DNA from 2 places in the Bacillus sp. Bwzl_19 genome. Region 2 is predicted to be linked to the other one. Evidence: riboswitches for the same ligand, from Rfam matches in the RefSeq annotation. Region 2 holds a riboswitch; the other holds the start of a gene.

Region 1 (3,415 bases), 1.5 Mb from region 2:
TCTTTCAGAAGCAAAATACACTTTGTCCCCGATGGTTGTGTAATACAGCGGTTTAATTCCGAACGGGTCTCTCGCGCCGTACATGACACGGTCAGCTTTGTTCCAGATTAAAAACGCAAACATTCCGCGAAGCTTTGAAGCAGCTTCTTCTTTATAATGGCGGTATGTCGCAAGGAGCACCTCGGTATCGGAATCTGTATTGAACTTGTAGCCTTTCGCTTCAAGCTCTTCTCTCAATTCAATGTAGTTATAGATTTCGCCGTTAAAAATGATCCAATATTTTTCGTCTTCATATGATAAAGGCTGTCCGCCGTTTTCTACGTCAATAATACTGAGCCGTCTGAAGCCGAAACCGACGTGCTCGTCATGATAATACCCATCGCTGTCAGGACCGCGGTGAACGATCATTTGATTCATTTGTTTGATTAGCTCTTCTTGATCTGCGGTTTGAGTTAATGGATGCTTATTAAAAACACCGACAAATCCACACATAGTATAGCCTCCATAAGTGTAATTTTCTAATTGGACCCCCTTTTTATAGACGCTTTGTTACGCCATTGGTTTCACGCTATGTAAAAAATCAGCATGGCAGCATCTGCAAAAAGGGAAAGCCGCTTAAGTAAGCGGCTATAAAATTATTCTCCTAGTGCTTCTTTGCGAAGCGCATCCGCCTTGTCAGTACGCTCCCAAGGAAGATCCACATCATGGCGTCCGAAGTGGCCGTAAGCAGCAGTCTGCTTATAGATCGGGCGGCGCAAATCAAGCATTTTAATAATGCCGGCAGGTCTCAGGTCGAAGTTATTCCGTACGACTTCGATCAGTTTCTCTTCAGAAGCTTTTCCTGTATCAAACGTATTGATGGAAATAGAAACAGGCTGTGCCACGCCGATTGCGTATGCAAGCTGCACTTCACAAGAATCAGCAAGGCCTGCTGCCACGATGTTTTTCGCTACGTATCTCGCAGCGTATGCCGCTGAACGGTCTACCTTCGTCGCATCCTTACCGGAGAACGCGCCGCCGCCGTGGCGTGCATATCCGCCGTATGTGTCAACGATGATTTTACGGCCTGTAAGCCCCGCATCACCTTGCGGACCGCCGATTACGAAACGTCCCGTAGGGTTGATGAAGTATTTTGTCTCTTCATCGATCAGTTCCTCAGGCACGACAGGGTTAATGACATGCTCTTTCAGATTGCGCTGAATCTGCTCAAGCGTAATTTCCGGATGGTGCTGAGTTGAGATGACGATCGCATCGATGCGGACAGGTTTGTTGTTTTCATCATATTCAACGGTAACTTGCGTTTTTCCGTCAGGGCGAAGGTACGGAAGAATGTCTTCTTTGCGGACTTCGCTCAGACGGCGGGCTAATTTATGCGCCAGTGAGATCGGAAGCGGCATAAGCTCTTTCGTTTCGTTACACGCATAACCGAACATCAGACCTTGGTCCCCCGCTCCGATCGCTTCGATTTCAGCGTCGCTCATTGTGCCTTCACGCGCTTCAAGAGCCTGATCGACACCCATCGCGATATCCGCAGACTGTTCATCAATTGATGTTAAAACAGCGCAAGTCTCCGCATCAAATCCGTATTTAGCCCGTGTGTAGCCGATTTCTTTAATCGTTTCACGGACTGTTTTCGGAATGTCAACGTATGTTGATGTTGTAATCTCTCCGCTTACCAGCACAAGACCTGTTGTTACAGACGTTTCGCAGGCTACGCGCGCGTTCGGGTCATTTTTTAAAATCTCATCTAAGATACTGTCAGAAATTTGGTCACAGATTTTATCCGGATGACCCTCGGTAACAGATTCAGATGTAAATAGTCGACGGTTTTTACTCATTTACTTTTCCTCCTGAAAAAAGATCTTTTGCAAGACCTTTTCATATGATACGGAACTCGCTCCCTCTTAATACAATGTCATACTATATCAGAGAATGTTAATTGGCATATTTTATGAAATAAAAAAACCTTTTCCACTCGAGGAAAGGGTTTGGTCTGTGTGCCTTTCACTCTTATCGCTCAAGGAAATATTAAACCTTGCATCAGGTTAGCACCTTGGTTTCCCACAGTGTTTTCACCTGCTTTTTTACAGAGAAACCGGTTGCTGGGCTTCATCGGGCCTGTCCCTCCGCCAGCTCGGGATAAGAGTATCCGCTCAATGAAATATCTTATCGTAAAAGGGCGGAAAGTGTCAATATGAATTAAAGCGATTACGCGCCTTTATTTCGGGAAGCAATGGAAAAAACACAAACAAAAAATAATAAATAGTATAGACTATTTTTATATATATGTTATACTAATTCCACATTCAGCGAAATACAAATAAACCGGCAAAGGAAGGTTTTTATGAAATTAGTTGATTTAACCGCAGATCTTCAAGCGTTACTCGCAAGTCCGAATGTGCATCATAATTTATCAGCTCCAAAACTTACTGAAAAAGTGATCAGCCGAAATGAAGGAACGCTGACATCAACAGGCGCCGTACGCGCCACTACCGGCGCATATACGGGCCGATCACCTAAAGATAAATTTATCGTTCGTGAAAAAAGCACAGAAAATCAAATTGATTGGGGCGCGGTGAACCAGCCCATTTCTGAAGAAGCGTTTGAAAAGCTGTACGCCAAAGTCGTCAGCTACTTAAAACAGAGAGATGAACTGTTTGTTTTTGAAGGATTCGCAGGCGCAGATGAAAAATACAGACTGCCGATTACAGTCGTAAATGAATTTGCGTGGCATAATTTATTCGCGCGCCAGCTGTTTATCAGACCGGAGACGAATGAAAAAGATCCGCAAGCACAGCCGTTTACCATTCTTTCAGCTCCGCATTTTAAAGCTGATCCGGAAACGGACGGCACGCATTCTGAAACATTTATTATTGTATCCTTCGAAAAGCGCGTCATTTTAATCGGCGGCACCGAGTACGCCGGAGAAATGAAAAAATCAATATTCTCGATTATGAACTTTCTGCTCCCGCAGCAGGATATTCTGCCGATGCACTGCTCAGCCAACGTCGGTGAAAAAGGCGATGTCGCCCTGTTTTTCGGTCTTTCCGGCACTGGGAAAACGACGCTTTCAGCCGATGCGGACCGGAAACTGATCGGCGATGACGAGCACGGCTGGTCTGATTCCGGCGTTTTTAACATTGAAGGCGGATGTTACGCTAAATGTATAAATCTGAGCGAAGAAAAAGAACCGCAGATTTTTCACGCGATCCGCTTCGGGTCTGTTCTTGAGAATGTTGTGCTTGATGAGAAAACGGGTGAGGCGGATTACGACAATTCCTTCTACACGGAAAACACAAGAGCCGCATATCCGATTGAGATGATCGGCAATATCGTGCAGCCTAGCATTGCCGGCCACCCGCAGGCGATCGTCTTTTTAACGGCGGATGCATTCGGTGTGCTCCCTCCGATCAGC
Region 2 (3,415 bases):
CAGACGTGACTCGGTATCCTTGTTTTTCGTAAAACGGAACCGCCTGTGTCTGCGCATGTAAGATAAAGCTGTCGGCGCCCTTGGCTTCCGCCGCTTTTTCAAGCGCCCGCATAATGATGGCGCCTACACCGAGAGAGCGATGGCTTTTCATCACGCAGATGCGCTCTAATTTTCCATGACCGTCTTTCAAGCGCCATCTGCCGGCTCCGACCGGCTGGCCGCCGTCATATACGACAATATGCTCTGACGTGTCTTCGAATTGATCAATTTCTTCTTCTTCCGGAACGTGCTGCTCTTTAACAAAGACCTCTTTTCTGACGAAAAAAGCGTCGTTCAGCTGTTTTTCCGTTTTTGCAATGATGGCTTCCAAACAGTTATTCTCCCTTGCCTAATAAAAATGTTTCGTACACAGTCCATGAGCCGTTATCCAGCTGGTAGAGCAAGTGAAAACGGTCGATGACTTCTTCGTGGGAAATGTCCAGCATTTTCAGCTGCCCGAGTACGTCGGAATGTTCATCTGACGACAGCTTCTGGCCGACTGTGACATGCGGAACGAAGCTGTATTCCGGCTCTCCGGATAATGCTCCTGAGTAGCATTTCTCACTCAGCGTTTTTAATTCCTCCGTCGGCTCCGCTTTCATGTATATCACATTATTTACAGGAGAAAACGAGCTGTATTTTGTGATTTTCAGAACGAGCGGGTGCGACTCTTTCGCCGTCTGTCTCAGCTGTGATACGACCTGCTCGATTTCCTGTTCTGTCGCTTCAAACGGATCTCTTACCGTCAGGTGCGGCGGTATGAGCGCGTAGCTCGGGTCGTAGCGTTTCCGGTACGAATTTGCGAGATCCTGTAATTTTTTTGATGGAAATAAAACAATACCGTATTTCATGAAAGTTCCCTCCTTAAATGAATGGTTACAGCATTTTTTTCAGCGCCGGCGTTATGAGCGGCTGCCAGTAAGTCCACTTATGATCCCCGTCGAAGGTTTCATACGTGTATTCAGACTGTTTGCTTTCCAGCAGCTGTTTGAGCTCTTCGTTCGGCGCGGTGAAATCAAGAACCTGGCCGTCCGTTGTGTGAACGTCGGTTTCTTTTTCTCCGATTTGATGATAAACGGAAATCTGTTTGAGATCCTCCGACTCCCGGACGGCATCCAGGACGTGCCCGTCAACATACGGAGACTGCATGATGACGTTTCCGAACATGTTCGGATAGTCAATCGCCGTCATGAGCGAAACGGTTCCGCCGAGGGAATCCCCGATCATCGTGCGGCCGTATCCGACTTGATAAGTCGGGTATTCTTTGTCGATAAAAGGAACGAGCTCATTTGCGATAAACCGTTTATATGAGGCGAACTTAGAGCCTTCGGGATGGTATGTGTCTCTTCGCTCCCGCACATTTTTATAGGGGACGCCGATAATGATGCAGCGGTCAATTTCCCCCTTTGACATGAGCTCTTCCGCCTGCCGCCCGATTTTCCCTAATCTGAAGTAATCATGGCCGTCCTGGGCGATGACCGTATGATATTTATACAGGGGGGAGTAGGTGTTTGGCAGGTAGACCAGAACGGTCATTTCTTCTTCAAGCTCACGGGAGAAAAGTTTTTTCTCATGAATGATTCCGTTTTTCGGTGCCACTTCGCATTCCTCCAGGCCGCTTCTTGTCTTAATGGTTTTTCCCTATTGTACCATGAATTATTAGAAATTTCTTTCTTCAGATGCACTTCTTGAGAGAGTTCAGAAAATCAAAAAGTTGTTGAAATTCATTTTATAGTGAGTTAATATAGAACAATCAGAAAATACAAAACAATATTCTTATCACGAGAGGTGGAGGGACTGGCCCTTTGAAACCTCAGCAACCGGTTTGCTTTGCCGCAGGAAGGCAAAGTGCCAAGGTGCTAAATCCAGCAAGCGATTCACATGCTTGGAAGATAAGAGGAAGAGAAAAGCTCCTTCTTCTTATGAAGAGGGAGCTTTTTTATTTTTGAAAAAGGATGGTGCCTGCTGATGATGCAGCATGTTGAAACAAAATTAGCCCAAATCGGAAATAGAAGCGAAGAAGCAACGGGAACGGTCAGTCCGCCGATTTATCTGTCCACCGCTTACCGCCATAGAGGAATAGGAGAATCTACAGGCTTTGATTACGTGCGCACGAAAAACCCGACTCGCCAGCTCGTTGAAGACGCCATCGCCGTGTTGGAGAACGGTGCGAGAGGCTTTGCTTTCAGCTCGGGAATGGCAGCCATTCAAACCATTATGGCTTTATTTAAAAGCGGGGATGAATTGATTGTATCCTCCGATTTATACGGAGGCACTTACCGTTTGTTTGAAAATGAGTGGAGAAAATACGGGTTAAGCTTTATTTATGATGATTTCAGTGATGAAGACTGTTTACGCTCCAAAATAACGGAAAACACGAAAGCTGTATTTGTTGAAACGCCGACAAATCCGTTAATGCAGGAGGCGGACATAGAAAAAATCGCTCGGATTACGAAAGAAGCCGGCCTGCTTTTGATTGTGGATAATACGTTTTACACCCCGGTGCTCCAGCGTCCGCTTGAACTGGGAGCCGACATCGTCATTCACAGCGCCACAAAATATTTAGCCGGGCACAATGATCTCCTTGCCGGTCTGGCTGTCGTAAAGGATGAAGAGCTCGGCGACGTCATGTTTAATCACCAAAATGCGATCGGCGCCGTTCTCCCGCCGTTCGATTCGTGGCTTTTAATGAGAGGGATGAAAACACTCGGACTCAGGATGCGCCGTCATGAAGAAAACGCCCGTGAACTTGCGGAATTTTTAGAAAAAGAAGAGGAAATCGCCGATGTGTTATATCCCGGAAAAGGCGGAATGCTGTCTTTCCGGCTGCAAAAAGAGGAATGGGTCAATCCGTTTTTAAAGGCGCTGAAAACGATCTGTTTTGCAGAAAGTCTCGGAGGGGTGGAAAGCTTTATTACATACCCCGCGACACAGACGCACATGGACATTCCGGAAGATATCCGCATCGCAAACGGCGTCTGCAACCGTCTGCTGAGATTTTCAGTGGGAATTGAATATGCAGAAGATTTGAAGCGGGATGTAAAGCAGGCATTACAGCAAGTAAGAGAGGGGGCCGTGTCGCATGAGTAATCACAATTGGACGCTGGAAACCAAGCTTGTGCACAATCCATTTAAAACAGACGCAGCCACCGGAGCCGTCAGCGTGCCGATCCAGCATGCTTCCACATTCCATCAGTCATCATTTGAGGAGTTCGGGACATATGATTACAGCCGTTCCGGCACACCGACAAGAACAGCGCTTGAAGAAACAATTGCGGGTCTTGAAGGCGGAACGAGAGGTTTTGCTTTCAGCTCCGGAATGGCTGCGATTTCGACGGCATTTCTGCTCTTATCCCAAGGCGACCATGTGCTCGTC

Evidence for each region. A riboswitch is a leader RNA that binds a small molecule or an ion and turns the genes downstream of it on or off. The one in region 2 is predicted to bind S-adenosylmethionine.
Region 1: it holds a riboswitch for S-adenosylmethionine, as region 2 does, so the genes downstream of both, metK (methionine adenosyltransferase) here and ACW5MY_RS06185 (methionine biosynthesis PLP-dependent protein) in region 2, are expected to answer to the same signal.

The regions. Positions count from the first base shown of each region.
Region 1 covers NZ_CM142729.1:2,639,759-2,643,173, forward strand. The annotation lists gene asnB (asparagine synthase (glutamine-hydrolyzing)) at 1-492, opposite strand, end outside; gene metK (methionine adenosyltransferase) at 636-1,838, opposite strand; SAM riboswitch class I at 2,008-2,146, opposite strand; gene pckA (phosphoenolpyruvate carboxykinase (ATP)) at 2,345-3,415, shown strand, end outside.
Region 2 covers NZ_CM142729.1:1,173,758-1,177,172, forward strand. The annotation lists gene ACW5MY_RS06170 (GNAT family N-acetyltransferase) at 1-370, opposite strand, end outside; gene ACW5MY_RS06175 (YjcG family protein) at 375-890, opposite strand; gene ACW5MY_RS06180 (esterase family protein) at 916-1,638, opposite strand; SAM riboswitch class I at 1,813-1,938, shown strand; gene ACW5MY_RS06185 (methionine biosynthesis PLP-dependent protein) at 2,008-3,129, shown strand; gene metC (cystathionine beta-lyase) at 3,122-3,415, shown strand, end outside.